One region of the Ensifer sp. LC384 genome, then DNA from elsewhere that is predicted to be linked to it. Evidence: riboswitches for the same ligand, from Rfam matches in the RefSeq annotation. Region 1 holds a riboswitch; each other region holds the start of a gene.
The links. Region 1 has a riboswitch for cobalamin ahead of nrdH (glutaredoxin-like protein NrdH). Riboswitches for the same ligand answer to the same signal wherever they lie in the genome.

Region 1 (4,675 bases):
CTCCTCGATCAGAAAGGTCGAGACCGCCATGGCAATGCCATGGTCGTGCAATGTCGTCGCCACATCCATCGCCTGGACGTCGAAGATCAGTTCGGTGCCGTTGCTTGCCGGCGGCTCCACGCCGGTTTCGGTCATCCAGCGCCGCCACCAGCTGGCGTTGCCGAAGCGCCTCACCCTGAGAACGTCGGAGGGATCCTTCAGCTGATGCTTTTCCAGGAACGTCGGCGTGCAGACGGGCATGTATTCGATCGGGAAAAGAGGAAACACGTCATTGCCCGACCAGTCACCGTTGCCGCTGCGCACCACGAGATCGATCGCATCGCGCTTGAAGTCGATCAGCTCCGTGGACATGTGCACGCGAATGCTGATGTTTGGATGGGCTGTCTGAAACGAGGCGAGCCTGGAACCAAGCCAACTTGAGACGACGGTCGGAAGCACCGAGATGTGCAGGTGATGTTCGGTCTTGTCGGCAATCTCGGAGAAGGCCGTACCCAACAGGTCGAGCGCCTCGGTCACCTTCGGCGCAAGCTGCCGTCCGGCAGCCGTCAACCGCACTTCCCGCGGCAGACGGACAAAGAGCGGCGTGCCGGTGCGATCCTCCAGCAGGCGGATCTGGTAGCTGACGGCGGCTTGCGTCATGCCGAGCTCCTGCGCCGCGCGGGTGAAACTCAGGTGCCTGGCTGCGGCCTCAAAGGCGCGCACCGCACTCATGGGGGGAATCTTGCTCATGCGCTGAGATAAGCATTCTTTATGGCAGCATGCGAGAAATCGCTTTGCGCGAAACCATCAAAATCTTCAATTTTCTCGCGAACAAATCACCGCAGAAATGAAGGGGTTAGCAATGCTTAGCGCACTGCGATTGATCATCCGCCATGTCCTGAGCGCGGCCAGGAATGCTGCCGACGCCACGACAACCATCGATGCATTCAGCGAGTTCCAGCTGAGAGATATCGGTCTCACGCGCGACAATGAGGGTATCCGGGCACGTGCCGGCGACATTGCCGTTCCCTGGCAGCGCGCACCGGGTTCTGATCCGGGCAGCGCGTCCTCGTCTCGCGGACCAGATCACGACGTCGCGCCGCATCCCGCCGCCTCAAGCCTCGCAGGCTTACGGGAGAAGCAAAATACAGACATAAGCACTTCCTTGTGCGATTGATCTTGCCGCTTTTGCGGCGGCACTGTCGAAGACGATTATGCCTGCAACCTATTTCGGCCCAATCGGCGACAACATACCGACGGCGCGGCCGGCCGCCTGGCTGCATGTCGATCTGGTGCGGGCGCCGTCGTTTACTCGCCGTTATCCACACCCGAGAAAATATTGTCCACGCTGACGGACTGCTGCGGCATCGAACCTATTGACGCGATTTTCACAACATATACTATATCTAGTGTTCGAGGTTCTTCCGATTCGCAAGGATTGGGAGCGAAGATGGGAATACGGTGCGTCGTAGCGATCTCGCTTGGCTAAGCCGTGGCTGCCCCCGCAACTGTAAACGGCGAGCGACTGTCCAGCATTCGGCCACTGAAGCATGAAGCTTCGGGAAGGCCAGGACAGAAGCACCGACCCGTGAGCCAGGAGACCTGCCTCGATCGATAAACGTCCACGGGCGGGGTGTCCGGAGGGGTCAGAGGTGTAATTGAGGCAGGATGAACCCTGCCTGATTGTCTCGACGTCTCCCCGGAAGCGCCGTCTTCAACTTCGGGGTGACGTCATGTCCGCGTCATCGAATTCCTGTCATTCGCCAATGAAGAGGCGCGGGAACCCGCGCATCTGACAAAGAACTGCGCTGCTCGTTTCGATCCGAGCAGGCCGCAATCATGCCAGCCCCAGCATTTCGCCGGATCGCTTCTGCGTATCCGCATGCCTTTTCATGCCCAGCTCCAGCCGACCAAACGAGGAAGAAATGAACGTCACCGTCTACAGCAAGCCCGCCTGCGTCCAGTGCACCGCAACCTATCGCGCGCTTGACCGTCAGGGCGTCAACTACGAGGTGATCGACATCTCGATCGATGAGGACGCGCTCGAGACGGTCAAGGGCCTTGGCTACATGCAGCTTCCCGTCGTCGTCGCCGGTCCGGACCATTGGGCCGGCTTCCGCCCCGACAAGATCAGCACGCTTTCCTAAAGCGAGGCGCGTCGCGATGGGGCTGATCGTCTATTTTTCCAGCCGTTCGGAAAACACCCATCGCTTCGTCGGCAAGCTTGGCCTGCGTGCCAGACGCATTCCCGTCAGCACGGCCAATGCGCCGCTCGACGTCAGGGAATCCTATGTGCTCGTCGTGCCGACCTATTGCGGCGACGACGGCAGGGGGGCCGTGCCCAAACAGGTGATCCGCTTCCTCAACGATGCGGACAATCGCTCCCACATCCGCGGCGTGATTGCCGCGGGCAACTGCAATTTCGGCGCGACCTACGGGATCGCCGGCGACGTGATCGCGGCCAAGTGCCAGGTGCCCTATCTCTACCGGTTCGAACTCTTGGGCACCGATGAGGACGTCGCCAATGTCAAAAACGGGATGGAACGATTTTGGACGTCTCAACACTCGAACGCCCCTTGAAGGCGACGGAAGCGGCGCTCGATTACCACGCGCTGAACGCGATGCTGAACCTCTACGACGAGGACGGCAGGATACAGCTCGACAAGGACCGGCTGGCGGCAAAGCAGTACTTCCTGCAGCACGTCAACCAGAACACCGTGTTCTTCCATAACCTGCGCGAAAAACTCGACTACCTCGTGGTCGAAGGCTACTACGAGCAGGAGGTTCTCGATCAGTATTCGTTCAACTTCGTGCGCGACCTGTTCGATCACGCCTATGCCAGGAAGTTCCGTTTCCCGACCTTCCTCGGCGCCTTCAAATATTACACCAGCTACACGCTGAAGACCTTCGACGGAAAGCGCTATCTCGAGCGCTACGAAGACCGCATCTGCATGGTGGCGCTGACGCTGGCGCGTGGCGACGAGGCCTTAGCGCGCGACATGGTCGACGAGATCATTTCCGGCCGCTTCCAGCCGGCGACCCCGACCTTCCTCAATGCCGGCAAGAAGCAGCGCGGCGAGCTCGTCTCCTGCTTTCTGCTGAGGGTCGAGGACAACATGGAGTCGATCGCGCGCGGCATCAATTCGGCGCTGCAGCTGTCGAAGCGCGGCGGCGGCGTGGCGCTGTCGCTCACCAACATCCGCGAGGCGGGTGCGCCGATCAAGCAGATCGAGAACCAGTCGTCGGGCATCATTCCAGTGATGAAGCTGCTGGAGGATAGTTTCTCCTATGCCAACCAGCTCGGCGCCCGCCAGGGAGCGGGTGCCGTCTACCTCAACGCCCACCACCCCGACATCATGCGCTTCCTCGACACCAAGCGGGAGAATGCCGACGAAAAGATCCGCATCAAGACGCTGTCGCTCGGCGTCGTCGTTCCCGATATCACCTTCGAACTCGCCAGGAACAACGGGGATATGTACCTGTTCTCGCCCTATGACGTGGAGCGCGTCTATGGCGTTGCCTTCACCGACATCTCGGTCACCGAAAAATACCGGGAAATGGTCGCCGACAGCCGCATCCGCAAGAGGAAGATCAGGGCACGCGAGTTCTTCCAGGTGCTGGCCGAGATCCAGTTCGAGTCGGGCTATCCCTACATCATGTTCGAAGACACGGTGAACCGCGCCAACCCGATCGCCGGCCGCATCACCATGAGCAACCTGTGCTCGGAAATCCTGCAGGTCAGCGAAGCCAGCACCTACAACGACGACCTGTCCTACAAGCACATAGGCAAGGACATTTCCTGCAACCTCGGCTCGCTGAACATCGCCGCGGCGATGGACAGCGCCGATTTCGGCAAGACGATCGAGACCTCGATCCGCGCGCTGACGGCGGTGTCCGACATGAGCCACATCGCCGCGGTCCCCTCTATCGAGAAGGGCAATGACGACAGCCACGCGATCGGCCTCGGCCAGATGAACCTGCATGGCTATCTCGCCCGGGAACGTATCTTCTACGGCTCGGAAGAAGGCATCGATTTCACCAATATCTACTTCTACACTGTGACCTACCACGCGCTGCGCGCTTCGAACCGCATCGCGATCGAACGCGGCGAGAGCTTCAAGGGCTTTGAAAACTCGAAATATGCTTCTGGCGAATATTTCGACAAGTACACCGAACAGGAATGGAAGCCGGCAACCGAGCGGGTGCGCGAACTGTTTGAAACCGCCGGTGTCCACATTCCGACGCAGGAGGACTGGCTGGAACTCAAGCAGGCCGTGACGACCTCGGGCCTCTATAATCAGAACCTTCAGGCCGTGCCGCCGACCGGCTCGATCTCCTACATCAACCACTCGACATCCTCGATCCATCCGATCGTCTCGAAGATCGAGATCCGCAAGGAAGGCAAGATCGGCCGCGTCTATTACCCGGCCCCTTATCTCACCAACGACAACCTCGAATATTACCAGGACGCCTACGAGATCGGCCCTGACAAGATCATCGACACCTATGCCGCCGCGACCCAGCACGTCGACCAGGGCCTGTCGCTGACCCTGTTCTTCCGCAATACGGCCACGACCCGCGACATCAACCGCGCGCAGATCAACGCGTGGAAAAAGGGCATCAAGACCATCTACTACGTCCGCCTCCGCCAGATGGCGCTCTCCGGCACCGAGGTGCAGGGCTGCGTCTCGTGCAC
Region 2 (4,675 bases), on a different contig from region 1:
CGCCGCCAGCCGCCTCGATCATCGCCGTCGGGATGCCGAAACGGCCCGATGTAAACGGCTTCTCCTCACCGGAATCATAGACGAAGACGCGCGTCGGACGCTCGATGACACCAATGCCGGTGACGATCCTGTCGAGATCGGCGCGATAGCCGTCGACAAGCGCCTGGGCCCGATCCTCGACACCGAAGATGCGGCCGAGATTGAGGAGATCGACGAACATGTCGTCCATCGTCGGCTTGCCCTTGGCCATGACGTGGATGCAGGATTCGGTCAGCTCATAGACGTTGATCTTGAAGGGTTCGAGCGTTTCCGGCGTCACCTCGCCGCCGACCTTCATGCCGTAGTTCCAGCCGGCAAAGTAGAAATCGGCGTCGGCATTGAGCAGCACCTCCTTGGTCGGGTATTTCTCCGAAAGCTCCGGCAGGGCCTTGACGCCTTCGCGCAGCTTTTCGTCCAGCGTCTTCCAGCCGGAAACGCCGGTATAGCCGACCATGCGATCCTGCAGCTTCAGGGCCAGCATCATTTCGGTGAGATTGACGTCGTTGGAGACGGCCCGCTTGGGGGCGGCATCGAAGGTCACCTCGCGGTTGCAGCTCTTGACGGTGACGGGAAAGGCAAGCGCCGGCGTCGCGGCAAGCGTCAGGAGCAGAAGGGCGGAGCTGGCGAATAAGGTCTTCATGATGACATCGATCCCTGTCGAGCGAGTGAAAAGGAAAAGCGCGCGCCGCTGGTAACGGCGTTGCTGTGGGCAGTGGCAGTAACGCCGAAGGCGGCGGAAAGCGCCTGCGGGTTGAGCACGTCTTCGGGCGGGCCGAAGGCCGTCATGCGGCCCTCCGTCAGGATCGCCACGTCGGTGGCAAATTCGGCGGCCAGGTTGATGTCGTGCAGCGTGGTGACGATCGTCAGCTGCAGCGTCTGCAACAGGTCGAGAATTTCGAGCTGGTGGCGGATGTCGAGATGGTTGGTCGGCTCGTCCAGGATGATGATGCGCGGCTGCTGGGCGAGCGCCCGGGCGATCAGCACCCGCTGCTTCTCGCCGCCCGAAAGCGTGGAGAATTGCCGTCCGGCAAGGTGGGTGAGATCGAGATGCTCGAGCGCATGTGCCACCGTCTCGCGATCCTTCGCTGTCCAACCGCTCATGCCTTCACGCCGGGGAATGCGCCCCATCATCACCACGTCGCGCACGCTGAAGGGAAAATCGCTCGGCATCTCCTGCAGCACGACGGCAATGATCTTGGCCGCCTCGCGCGCCGTCATCGCCCAGATGTCGACGCCATCGACCTCGATCGTGCCCGCTATCGGCTGGGCCGAGCGATAGAGGCAGCGCAGCAGCGACGTCTTGCCGGCACCGTTCGGGCCGAGGATGGCAAGGCGGCTGCCGGGCGCAATGGCAAAGTCGACCTCGCGGACCAGCCGCAGCTCCGGGCGCGGGCCCCAATCCAAGGCGCGGACCCGAAGGCCGGCCCCTGTCGCGGCGCAGCTCATCGGTTCATCCCTCTCCGCGCCATCATTGGAAATGCCCGCCGATGTCTTCGGAGACCAGCAGCGCTGCCGGAATGCGCGCCAGCGTCTTGCCGTTGAGCCCGCGCGGCCGCTCGGCCGCCCGCGTCATGCCGTCGCCTCGCCCGGCATAGGTCGTGGCGAAGGAAACGAGATCGTCGATATCCTCCTCGGGCGCGATATCGCCGAAAAGGTAGGTCGCCTTTCCCGTTGCCTGGAAGGCGATGGTGCAAGGCCTTGTGCAGGCGGCCATGCAGACCGTTCCAGCGATGGAAAAATCCTGGTCGAGCGGCTCGCCGAGCGCCGCAATGCTGCGGTTCAGCCGCTGGATCAGATCCGCGCCCGGCCGGCAGGGGCCGCCGGTGAAACGGCAATCGGTGCAGACCGTTATCTTGTGCTGTCGGGATGCCGGATTGGCCATATCTCTTCTCCGCCGGATTGGTCCGGAGAGAATGTGGCAAAGCGGTCTGATGACGGATGGCCGTCGCGCAAAAACCAGTTCTTTTCCATCGGAACACCCCGTCCGTTGTGGTTGATCGGTTCGATGGCAGGTCTCCTGGCTCGCGGGTCGCCGCGCATCCACGTCTTCCCGGCTGATCGCCAGTGACATGGTGTGAATGCGCTTTCCGCTCACAGTTGCGGGGGCAGCCACGGTTTCGGCCCCATTCGGGTCGTCCGTTCCGTGTTCCCTTTTCAGCCGCTTCCGCATTGTCGCGGTCGCAGCACCATCAAAGCCTTCGTCGCACACTTCGGCGGAGGTGACAACCGCCGGAACGGATCGGCCAAGGCATATCAACATGCGGCATATCTTCATGTGCATTTAGTTATGTAATATCATAACATAACGCAAGCCGAAAATGAGCTTGCCGAGCACCGACCTTTAGGAGCCCATCATAGTGCACCGAAGAACCACGGAAGCCTGCGGCCGGTTTCCAATGACCGCAAGCGACAGCCCGTAACGTCATCCGTTACTGTTACGTACTTGAAGACAAGCACAATCAGTGATGTGCTTTCAAAATAAGTGATTGCGTCCTTCAGTAAGGCAATCCACGCCGGCATTGTCTCCATTTCGCTCGTCGACGACAGCAGTTCTCGCGCGACGCAGTATCCAACCTGTCCGTGTAAATCCCGGATGCGAGTAGTGGTAACCAAGCTTTCTGAAAGGGATGACGGTGAACCCAATAGATTTTTTCGTTGAGACGCTTCGAAACTATCCTCCCGTGGCCGTCTTTCTTGCCCTCGGCATTGGTTTCCTGATCGGTCCGATCAAGGTCGCCGGGTTCAACCTTGGAAATGTCACCGCCACGCTTCTGGCGGGTGTCGTCATCGGGCAATTGGGGATCCAGGTTTCCGGCGACCTGAAGTCGACGCTGTTCCTTCTGTTCCTGTTTGCCGTCGGCTACGGCGTCGGCCCCCAATTCGTTCGCGGCCTGAGCACGGACGGCCCCAAGCAGATCCTCTTCGCCCTATCGGTATTGGTGCTGTGCCTGATCGTCCCGTATCTGTGCGCGCTCATCGCCGGGCTGCCGCTCGGCTATGGCGCCGGCATGTATGCAGGCTCTCAGACGATTTCGGCGGCCATCGGCGTTGCCAGCGATCAGATCAACGCGATGGGCTTAAGCGCCGAACAAGCCAAGACCTACACCGATCAGATCCCGATTGCCTATGCGGTGACCTATATCTGGGGCACCATCGGCTCGGCGATCATCCTGGCGCAGCTCGGCCCCAAGCTTCTCGGCATCGATCTTCCTGCCGCCTGCAAGGAATATGAGGCGAAGCTCGGCGGCGGATCCGAGAGCGGCGAACCCGGGATCACGCGCGCCTACCACGATTTCAGCCTCAGGGCCTATCGCGTCGACGAGGCGAGCGGGCTCACCGGAACGCCGGTCAAGAACCTGCTTCCCGGCATCCGCGTCTTCGTCGAACGGTTGCGGCGCGGCGGCCAGATCATCGAAGCGGACGGCAACACCGTGCTGCAGCCCGGCGACGTTGTCGCCTTTTCCGGCAGACGCGCCCTGCTCGTCGAGAACCTGGATACCAAGCTGCTTGAGGTCGAGGACAAGGAACTGCTGAACGCCGAAGCCGAGGTCGTGGACGTCTACGTGACCAGCAAGGCGCTCGCCGGCAGGACGCTCGCCGACGTCAGCACCGAAGATTGGGCGCGCGGCGTCTATGCCCGCAAGATCATGCGCTCGCTGGTCGAGATCCCGGTCCTGCCCGGCACGACCGTCGAACGCGGCGATATCGTCACCCTCGGCGGCGCCAGGAGACACGTCGAAGCCGCGATCAAGGCACTCGGCTTTGCCGATCGCCCGGTCGAAACGACCGACATTGCCTTCCTCGGCTGGGGGCTTTTCATCGGCGCCATGATCGGCGCCCTGACGCTGACGATCGGCGGCATACCGATCGGCATGTCCACCTCGGGCGGCGCGCTTCTCGCCGGCCTTGTGCTCGGATGGCTTCGCACCACCTACCCTGCCTTCGGCCGAATCCCGTCTCCGGCGCTCTGGCTGTTGAACACTCTGGGCTTGAACATCTTCATTGCCGTCGTGGGCATCGGCGCCGGCCCGGGCTTTGTCGCGGGACTGCAGGAGGTCGGCATTTCCCTGCTCCTGTGGGGCATCGTGTCGACGTCCGTGCCGATGATCGCTTCGGTCCTAATCGGCCACTACGTCTTCCGCTTTCATCCCGCGATCCTGTTTGGCGCCTGCGCCGGAGTGCGCACGACAACGGCGGCACTGGGCATGATTCAGGAAGCGGCCAAGAGCAAGGTTCCGGCGCTGGGATACGGCATGCCCTATGCCATCGGCAATACACTTTTGACCATTTTCGGTCTCGTCATCGTCATCCTGCTGGCACCCTCCGGCGGGCCGTAAACTAAGAGCATCGTTCCGAGAAACAGGGAACATCCTTTATTGGGAGTGTGGTTCATGTTGGACAGAAAATTCTACGACAGTATCTCCGATCTCAGCCCGTTCGAGATCAAGGACGAACTGATCAAGCTCGCCAAGGTGAGCGCTCAAAAATCCACCAAGGCATTCCTGAACGCCGGCCGCGGCAATCCGAACTGGACGGCGACGCGGGCGCGCGAAGCCTTCTTCCTGCTCGGCCAGTTCGCGCTGACCGAGGCGAAACGGGCCTATTACGACCCCAAGGCGGGCGTGGCAGGCATGCC
Region 3 (4,675 bases), on a different contig from region 1:
GCGCGACCATACGCAGGATCGAGCGCAATCGCCTGCTCGAAATAGGGCACCGCCTTTGCGAAGTCTTCGGGAGTCGTGCGTCGGTGATGCTCCCAGCCGCGCAGGAACGCATCGAACGCCGCCGGGACCGTCGTTTCCTTGCGCCCAAAGGCCATCTGCTCGTCGGGATTCAGCCGAAGTGCAAGAGCATCCGCAATCCCGCGCGTCACTTCGTCTTGCAGCGCAAAGACATCGGCGAGTGAACCGTCGAACTTTCCGGCCCAAACGTGTCCTCCGCTGAGTGAGTCGATGAGCTGGGCATTGATGCGGAGTTGTTCTCCGGCGCGCTGCACACTGCCTTCGAGGACATATCTGACACCGAGTTCCTCGGACACCTGCCTGGGCGTCACCGCCTTACCCTTGTAGGTGAAGGTCGAGTTGCGCGCGATGACAAACAAACCGGACACCTGGGCCAGCTCGGTAACGAGGCCGTCGGTCATGCCGTCGGCGAAATATTCCTGCTTGGGATCATCGCTCACATTAGCAAACGGGAGCACTGCGATCGACGGCTTATCCGGCGGGCTCAGGTCCGAGCGTTGGCTCGAGGCTGCTTCCATGGCCGGCTCCCACGACCGCCACCAAGCCACACCGCCAGCGACGCCGAGCACCACAGCAAGCGTTACGAGCGTTGCCCAGCGTCTTATGCGGCGTCCCGTGACGGTTGCACCGCTGGGGCGAGCTTCGCCCAGCCAGAGGCGGTAGGTCCGCACCGGCTTTTCGATATGCTTCAGGCGCTGTTCGCCGAGAAAGACGAAGCCGACGTCCAGGTGCTTCTCAACTTGGTCGTAAGCGGTGCCGGAGATGACTATTCCGCCGGGTTCGGCCAGGCTCTGCAGCCGCTCGGCGATGATGACGCCATCGCCTTGGATGTCGTCGCCCTCAACGATAACGTCGCCGAGATTGATGCCGATACGGAATTCCAGCCGGCGCTCATCGACGCCGCGGCTCTCGGACTTCGCCCGCTGCACCTCCACCGCACAGCGGACCGCCTCGACGACACTGTGGAACTCGACCAGCAAGCCGTCGCCCATGGTCTTGATCAACCGCCCGCGATGCGCGGCAATCCTTTGTTCGAACAGTTCGTGCAGATCGGCCTGAAAGCGCGCGCAAGTGCCCTCCTCGTCGGCTTGGCTGAGTAGCCCATAGCCGGAAACGTCGGCAATCATCACGGCAGCAAGCCTGCGTTCCATTTGCCTTCCGGATAAACGAAGTCGCTTTGTCGATTACTTTGTCGAAATATCTTGTATTGCTAAAATATACTTCATTTGCTGCGGAATATCCTCCGTTTCCTGAGATCGAGTTCGTATCGCGGGAAACCTCTCCGCGCCCGCACAACTTTCGCGACCGCATTCGGAGCCAGGGTGTCTTTGCGCCCCGGCCTTGATTGGTGGCATGTGCGACTGAATGCTGGCGAATTGTCGCGTGCCGCATCTCGATGGGTGGCGTGTCGCACGCGTCGATTGACTTTGGTGCGCCCGCTTCCTAATCATCGGATGTTGGATGGTTTCCCCGGATCGTGGCGATGCGGGGGAATAATTGGGAATGTGACGGATGGACCCAAATCGGGCATCCTTATCGCAGCCGACCCCGCGACTGTAGAACGGTCAGGGTTCGCCATCGGGCTGAAGGCCGGCTTCCGTTCGATTGCATGGGGCAATCGCAGGTGGTTTGGAAATCAGTCGGAAAAGCCACTGGCGTGGCTTCGTGATCAGCCGGGTTGGACGCCTCTTCTTCTACGAATCGTCCGCCTTTCACGAAACCGCCCACAGCGCCGCGCGTCGGAGACGACGCGCAAAGGTTCGCTGTGGCACCGGAAAGCGCCGGGAAGGTGAGGCGGGCCGTTCGGGCCCAGGCATCGGTGTTCGCGTCATAACGGGGCACGATGCAGTGGACCCGTGACGCCGTGAGCCAGGAGACCTGCCGTCCGACAGGGGCATTCCGCCCGAAGGGAAGCCCGCTTCCCACGCCATCACGGAGGTTGTCTTGGCTCATAGATCGTTTCCCGAACGCGCCTTAGGCGCGGTGAAATCCTGTTGCCGCACGAATTCGCTACCAAGCACATGAGGCCGCAACGCACATGAGCAATTCCAGTGCCGGGCCGGTTCTCGTCCTCGGCGGCGCCCGTTCCGGCAAATCCAGCTTTTCCGAAAGGCTCGTCGAAGCCTCGGGGCTAAACATGCACTATGTCGCGACCGGCCGTGCCTGGGACGACGAGATGCGCGAGCGCATCGACCATCACCGGGCAAGGCGCGGCGATGGCTGGACGACGCATGAGGAGCCGCTCGATCTCGTTTCGCTGCTGACACGCATCGATGACGGAAACCGCGTGGTTCTCGTCGACTGCCTGACGCTGTGGGTTACCAACCTGATGATGGAAGGACGCGACATGGCGGCGGAGTTCGCCGCCCTGGCCGCCTTTCTGCCTGAGGCGCGGGCGCGCCTGATCCTTGTTTCCAACGAAGTCGGCCTCGGCATCGTGCCCGAGAACCGCATGGCCCGCGACTTCCGCGACCATGCCGGCCGGCTTCACCAGATCGTTGCGGAGAAATCTGCGGAAGTTTACTTTGTCGCGGCCGGTTTGCCGCTGAAAATGAAGGGTTGATCCATGACCACTGCGAGAGCCAACCAGGGCAAGATCCCGGCGACCGTCATCACCGGCTTCCTTGGCGCCGGCAAGACGACGATGATCCGCAACCTGCTGCAGAACGCTGACGGCAAGCGCATCGCGCTGATCATCAACGAGTTCGGCGATCTCGGCGTTGACGGCGACGTGCTGAAGGGCTGCGGCGCGGAGGCCTGCTCGGAGGACGACATCATCGAGCTCACCAATGGCTGCATCTGCTGCACGGTTGCCGATGATTTCATCCCGACCATGACCAAGCTGCTCGAGCGCGAAAAGCGTCCGGATCACATCATCATCGAAACCTCGGGTCTGGCGCTGCCGCAACCGCTGATCGCCGCCTTCAACTGGCCGGACATTCGCAGCGAAGTGACCGTCGATGGCGTCGTCACCGTGGTCGACAGCGCCGCAGTTGCCGCCGGGCGCTTTGCCGATGACCACGACAAGGTCGATGCGCTGCGCGTCGAGGACGACAATCTCGACCACGAAAGTCCGATCGAGGAACTGTTCGAGGACCAGCTGACCGCTGCCGATCTGATCGTGCTCAACAAGACCGATCTGATCGACGCATCCGGCCTCAAAGCCGTGCGCGACGAGGTGTCTTCGCGCACCAGCCGCAAGCCAACGATGATCGAGGCGAAGAACGGCGAAGTGGCCGTTGCCATCCTGCTCGGCCTCGGTGTCGGCACGGAAAGCGATATCGCCAACCGCAAGTCTCACCACGAGATGGAGCATGAGGCCGGCGAGGAGCATGACCACGATGAGTTCGACAGCTTCGTCGTCGAGCTCGGCGCGATCGCCGATCCGGCAGCCTTCATCGATCGCCTCAAGGGCGTGATCGCCGAGCATGACGTGCTGCGCCTGAAGGGCTTTGCCGATGTGCCCGGCAAGCCGATGCGGCTCCTGATCCAGGCCGTTGGCGCGCGTATCGACCAGTATTACGACCGTGCCTGGGCGACCGGCGAAAAGCGCGGCACGCGCCTCGTCGTCATCGGCCTGCACGATATGGACGAAGCAGCGGTGCGCGCCGCCATCACCGCGCTCGCCTAACTCTTTGAAGCAACGCAATTCCAGGAAAGCGTTTCACACGTTTCCTGGAATTGCTTGAACGGACAGAACAATGCATCTGCTTCTCGCCCAGAAAGGAACGATCGCCGACGGCAACGAGGCGATCGACCTGGGGCAAACGCCGGCGGACATCCTTTTCCTGTCGGCCGCCGACACCGAGCTTTCGTCGATCGCAGCGGCCCATGGCCGGCGCGACGGAGATCGGGGCCTGCGCATCGCCAGCCTGATGAACCTGATGCATCCGATGTCGGTCGACACCTATGTCGAACGCACGGCAAGGCATGCGAAGCTCATCGTGGTCAGGCCGCTCGGTGGCGCCAGCTATTTCCGTTATGTGCTGGAAGCATTGCATGCCGCCGCCGTCACCCACCGTTTCCAGATCGCGGTGCTGCCCGGCGACGACAAGCCGGACCCTGGCCTCGAGCCGTTTTCGACCGTCGAGCCCGACGACCGGCAGCGCCTCTGGGCCTATTTCACCGAGGGCGGCGCCGACAATGCCGGGTTGTTCCTCGACTATGCCGAGGCGCTGATCTCGGGCGCAGAGAAGCCACAACCGGCAAAGCCGCTCCTAAAGGCCGGTATCTGGTGGCCGGGTGCGGGCGTCATCGGCGTCCGGGAATGGCTGGGGTGCGTTCAAGGGGGCGTGGTAGCGGAGGAGGGATTCGAACCCCCGACCGTCGCGATCTGCTTTTACCGTGCCCTCGTTCAGAGCGGCGAGACGCGGCCGGTCGAGGCGCTGATCGATGCGCTTGCCGCAGAAGGCATGCGCGTGCTGCCGCTGTTCGTGGCCAGCCTCAAGGATGCCGTTTCGGTCGGCACGCTGCAATCGATTTTTTCCGAGGTCGCACCCGACGTGGTGATGAACGCCACCGGCTTTGCCGTCTCGTCCCCCGGCGCCGACAGGCAGCCGACCGTGCTGGAATCGACCGGCGCGCCGGTGTTGCAGGT
Region 4 (4,675 bases), on a different contig from region 1:
AGGGTGGCGCCCGTGCGGTTGCAGGAAGAGACGTTCGCCTTGTTCCGGAACATCAAAACCCTTGCGGCGGCGAGCCTGCCGTTGCTTCTGGTTCTGGCCGATCAGGCGCTGGCCTCCAGCGTATGCGACCGCCTGAACACCCGGCTTGCCGAATTCCCCGCCGCCATCGCGACAACGGCCGACACGCGCGACTATGCGAGCGCGATTTCCAGGCAGAACATCGAGTTGCGCCGGGCGCGCAACGACCGCCGACGCGCCGGCTGCGGCACGGGCAGCGTCGTCGTCTTCAACGGCGGCGACCCGAATATCTGCGCCGACATCAACAGCCTGATCGCCGAGATGGAAGACAATCTGCGCATCCTCAAGTCAGAGCGCCAGCAGCTCATGTCAGGCGATGGCGACGATACGCGACGACGCATCCTGGCCGCGCTCGAAATCAACGGTTGTTACGGCGATCGCGAGGAGTTCGCCAGCGCCGACCCGGATGAGCCGGAAACGCATCGCAACATCCTGCGCGATCTGCCGCCGGACGAATCCTACGGCCCGATGCTACGGGACCACGAAGCAGGCACCTACCCGCCGGAAAGCGGCGTCTATTCCGGCACGCTTCGCACCATGTGCGTACGCACCTGTGACGGCGCCTTCTTCCCGATCTCGTCCGAGGCGAGCCCGGCGGATTTCGCCCGCGACGAGCAGGCCTGCCGCGCCCGTTGCCCGGACGCGGAAACTGAACTCTTCTTCCACGAGCTTGCAACCGAAGAGAGCGACCAGATGGTCTCCGCCTCGACGGGGCGCCCCTATACGGAACTGCCGAACGCTTTCGCCTATCGCACGCGTGGCGTCGGCAAGCCCGGAGTTTGCAGCTGCCGAATTCCAAAGACGGCGGCCACAACGCCCAAGGCTGGCGGCGGCAATACCGGCAGCAGCGAATCGTCGATCATGGTCATCGAAGGCAAGAAGGAAGCGGCAGCCGCTGCCGCCAAAGCGGCTACGGAAGAGCGCCCCTACGATCCCGCCAAGAGCAAGGTGCGGATCATCGGCCCGACGTTCCTTCCCCAGGAGGAAACGTCGATCGATCTACGCCATCCGAAGGGTCCGGGCTACCAGCCGGTCCAGAACAACTGATCAGCGTGCCGGACTCCGCACCGCGTCGCGTTCCCCAACCTTCCTCGAATACCAGTTCCTCCAGCGGCAGCCGCTGGCGCCAACCCTTCACCGCAAGTTCAGGCTCCTGGTAGAGGTGGTCGACGAAGCCAAGGCAAAGCCAGGCGACAATCTCGATGTGATCGGGAATGCCGAGTATCGCCTTGATCTCACTTTCGTGAAAGATGCTGACCCAGCCGACGCCGACGCCTTCGGCGCGCGCGGCGAGCCACAGATTTTGCACGGCACAGACGGTGGAATAAACATCCATCTGCGGATTGTGGGTGCGCCCAAGAACGACCGCCCCGCCGCGCGTGCGGTCGCAGGTGACGCAGATGCTGAGCGGTGCCTTGCGGATCCCCTCCAGTTTCAGCGAGCGGTATTTCGCTTGGCGATCACCGTCAAACATCAGTGCAGCTTCATCGTTGGCGCGCGAAAAGGCCTGCCATACTCGCTCGCGGGTCTCTGCCCGGCGCACGACGACAAAATTCCATGGCTGCATGAAACCCACCGACGGCGCGCGGTGCGCGGCATTCAGCAGGCGCATCACCACATCGTCGGGCAAAGGCTCGGCCAAGAACTGGTCCCGGACATCCCGGCGCGTCTCGATCGCCCTATAGACGGCTTCACGCTCGTCGGGTGAAAAGGCCTCGGCGGCTGCAAGGCCGCCATTCGCGTCAGTCCGCATCGTTCGATCCCCAACAATGCACAACCTTCCGCCGTCCGCGCGGATATCGGTCCATCTTGCCAGGCCGGTCTTCTGACTTCGGATCAACCGGCCGCCTCACCTTCCCAGATCACATGAGGATCCAGTGGCAAGACCTTGAGTAAGCTCAAAATCCCTAGAGGCAGCCGTCCCCGTCACAGCGTTGGGCACGTTCCGGAGTGACACCGGATTCCCGATTCTCCCGCATCGCGGGCACCTGACGGTGCCATATGGACACAGGCGGAATGGAAAGACAAGCAAACCCGAGATGGCGGCCCCGGCAGTCCCAAGGTCAATCGGCAGCGACCGATGTTTGCGACCCGCCGCCCGTGCCGCTCGCTGTCAGAGCGGCGCGACCGGATGCGGCGAGCCGTCATAGCCGCCCCAGACCGACTGATCGAAGCAGATGACCGAACCCGTCATCAGTCCGGATTCATCCGACGACAGATAAGCACAGGCACGCGCGACCTCTTTTGGGTCGACGAGGCGGCCGAAGGGCTGGCTGGCGGCGGCCTTTTCGAGCCAGTCGGCAGCCGCCCCGTGAAACTCGCGCTGGATGCGGTCTTCGCCCTCGGAAGCCATCCAGCCGATATTGAGGCCGTTGACGCGAATGCGGTTGCGCAGCAGCGCATAGGCGGTGTTCTTGGTCAGAGTCTCCAGGGCGCCCTTCGACGAGCAATAGGCGGCGATGAACGGCTGCCCGGCCATCGCCGACATCGAACCGATGTTGACGATCGTTCCCTGCGTGCCCTCGCGGCGCATAACCTTGACCGCCTCCTGCATCAGGAAGAAGGGCGCACGGACATTGATGGCGAACATTCGGTCGAACAGCTCGGGGCTGGTGTCGAGAATGGTACCGCGATCGGTAATCGCCGCCGCGTTGACCAGGGCATCGACACGCCCGAATGTCGCGTCGCAGGCACTGACGACCTTGCGGGCATCCTCGACCTTTTCTAGGTCGGCCTCGACGTAATGCACCTGCGCGCCGGTTGCCTTGCGGATCTGCTCGGCCTTCGCTTCGCCCTTGGCCGCGTTGCGTCCGCAGATGACGACGCCTCGCGCGCCACGTTCCGCAAACAGGCTGGCGATCGTTGCGCCCAGCCCCTGCGTACCACCGGTGACGATGGCGATCTTGCCGTCGAGACGGCCATATTGCTCGGTCATGAAAGTCCTCCCAGGAGTGAATGTCTCATCGAAACGGGAAAACGGCCCCCGCCGCAGAGCGCCGGGGACCTGAGATATCTATGCCTGTCCTTCAGCTCAGTTTGCGCTGTGCCTGCTCGTCAAGCGCGCTTCGGAAATCCGCATCGCTCCACTTGCCCGCAAGCGCCTCATGCATCAGTTGCGCCTGGGTTTTCGGCGCCAGGCCGCCCAGCGGCGGATCGCGATCGAGATTGGTCGGGAAGGAATAGCCCTCGGCACAGGACGCAATCGCATTGGCCGCCTCACTGGCCGAAAGCGTGCCCGATGCCATCAGGGCCGCAAGCGCCGGGTAGAGCGCCGCGCTCATCTTGACGCGATCGACAGTCTCCATCGCCCGCCCGAAGGCCGACGACACCTGAAGCAGGTTGGCAACGCGCTTGATATCGGTCGAACGGTTGCTGCCGGCCGCATGGAACAGCGCCGGGTTGAAAAAGACGACATCGCCCTTTTCCAGCGGCAACTGCACGTGATGCTCATCGAAATAGGCACGGAACTCCGGGCGCTTCAGCGCGAGATAGCCGGGCACATAGGTCTGGCTATAGGGAAGGAAAAGCGTCGGGCCGCTCTCAAGCGGCATGTCGCAATGGGCAACCGCCCCTTGTAACGTCAGCACCGGCGATAGCCGGTGCACATGCGCCGGATACTGCTCGATGACATCAGAGGTCTGGAAGCCCAGATGGTAGTCGCGATGGGCCGACTGCGATGCGCCGCCTGGATTGACGCGATTGACCTGTGCCGTCATCTGATAGTTCGGACCAAGCCAGGCTTCGCTGACGAGCGCTATAATGGCGTTGGCGTAATATGCGGCGAAGCTCTCAGGGCTTTTCAGGCAGTGCTTTTCGAGCGAGTTCCAGATGCGGTCGTTGGCACCGGGCTTGGCGAAGTGATCGCCGCCGCCGCTGTTGGTGCGGTGTTGCTCATCGATAATGGCGCCGAAAATACCGCTGGCGGCATCGATGACCGTCGTGTCTGCGTAAGCGCGCTTGAACACCGCGACGCCGGGCCCGGTCGCAAGCGCCTCGCAGATCTCGGCCAAGGCGGCGCGGCGTCCCTCGGCCGTGGCGCAGGCAGCAACCAGCCTGGCGCTGTCATAGATCAGCACATTCTTCTCGCAGGCGAGCGCGTGCGGATAGTCCGCAAGGTTTGTCCGGCGCTCCACTTCGGCCCGGAACGCTTCGATGTCGCAGGCATCCTCACTCAGCCACACGCGGCCGAGGCGCTGGCGCGCATTGTTGTCGGTCTTCATCCCGCTCCTCCTCAGAAACTTTCGATGTCCCGACTATAGGCGCCGCAAAATCGTGATATAGAGCAGAAATCCATCAAAAAACCATCAGGAGGGATCGTCGTTGGCTCATCCGTTTCTGGTCAAGGACATCGCCTTTCAAGCGGGGCTCAGCACCGCGACCGTCGATCGCGTCTTGAATGGTCGTCCTGGCGTACGCCGGCAGACCGAAGCGCGGGTGCGAGCCGCCATCCGAGAGTTGGAGAAGCAGCAATCCGGATTGGACGTTCAGGGCCAGAAGCGCGCGATCGACATCGTGATGGAGGCGCCGGAACGCTTCACCGAGGCGGTTAGGCAGGCATTCGAAGCCGAGGCGCCGACCTTCATGCCGACAACCTTCC

Region 2: it holds a riboswitch for cobalamin, as region 1 does, so the genes downstream of both, BC363_RS11655 (DUF1636 domain-containing protein) here and nrdH (glutaredoxin-like protein NrdH) in region 1, are expected to answer to the same signal.
Region 3: it holds a riboswitch for cobalamin, as region 1 does, so the genes downstream of both, cobU (bifunctional adenosylcobinamide kinase/adenosylcobinamide-phosphate guanylyltransferase) here and nrdH (glutaredoxin-like protein NrdH) in region 1, are expected to answer to the same signal.
Region 4: it holds a riboswitch for cobalamin, as region 1 does, so the genes downstream of both, bluB (5,6-dimethylbenzimidazole synthase) here and nrdH (glutaredoxin-like protein NrdH) in region 1, are expected to answer to the same signal.

The regions. Positions count from the first base shown of each region.
Region 1 covers NZ_MBST01000002.1:181,625-186,299, reverse strand. Annotated here, with positions in the region: gene BC363_RS04055 (LysR substrate-binding domain-containing protein) at 1-711, opposite strand, end outside; cobalamin riboswitch at 1,379-1,604, shown strand; gene nrdH (glutaredoxin-like protein NrdH) at 1,905-2,126, shown strand; gene nrdI (class Ib ribonucleoside-diphosphate reductase assembly flavoprotein NrdI) at 2,143-2,559, shown strand; gene nrdE (class 1b ribonucleoside-diphosphate reductase subunit alpha) at 2,529-4,675, shown strand, end outside.
Region 2 covers NZ_MBST01000011.1:100,179-104,853, forward strand. Annotated here, with positions in the region: gene BC363_RS11645 (ABC transporter substrate-binding protein) at 1-679, opposite strand, end outside; gene BC363_RS11650 (ABC transporter ATP-binding protein) at 676-1,485, opposite strand; gene BC363_RS11655 (DUF1636 domain-containing protein) at 1,508-1,921, opposite strand; cobalamin riboswitch at 2,029-2,245, opposite strand; gene aspT (aspartate-alanine antiporter) at 2,667-4,376, shown strand; gene BC363_RS11665 (bifunctional aspartate transaminase/aspartate 4-decarboxylase) at 4,431-4,675, shown strand, end outside.
Region 3 covers NZ_MBST01000011.1:33,836-38,510, reverse strand. Annotated here, with positions in the region: gene BC363_RS11360 (adenylate/guanylate cyclase domain-containing protein) at 1-1,229, opposite strand, end outside; cobalamin riboswitch at 1,524-1,979, shown strand; gene cobU (bifunctional adenosylcobinamide kinase/adenosylcobinamide-phosphate guanylyltransferase) at 2,117-2,641, shown strand; gene cobW (cobalamin biosynthesis protein CobW) at 2,645-3,709, shown strand; gene cobN (cobaltochelatase subunit CobN) at 3,780-4,675, shown strand, end outside.
Region 4 covers NZ_MBST01000045.1:123,265-127,939, reverse strand. Annotated here, with positions in the region: gene BC363_RS25865 (DUF2865 domain-containing protein) at 40-1,125, shown strand; gene bluB (5,6-dimethylbenzimidazole synthase) at 1,034-1,831, opposite strand; cobalamin riboswitch at 1,876-2,085, opposite strand; gene BC363_RS25855 (SDR family oxidoreductase) at 2,192-3,013, opposite strand; gene BC363_RS25850 (phytanoyl-CoA dioxygenase family protein) at 3,105-4,298, opposite strand; gene BC363_RS25845 (LacI family DNA-binding transcriptional regulator) at 4,399-4,675, shown strand, end outside.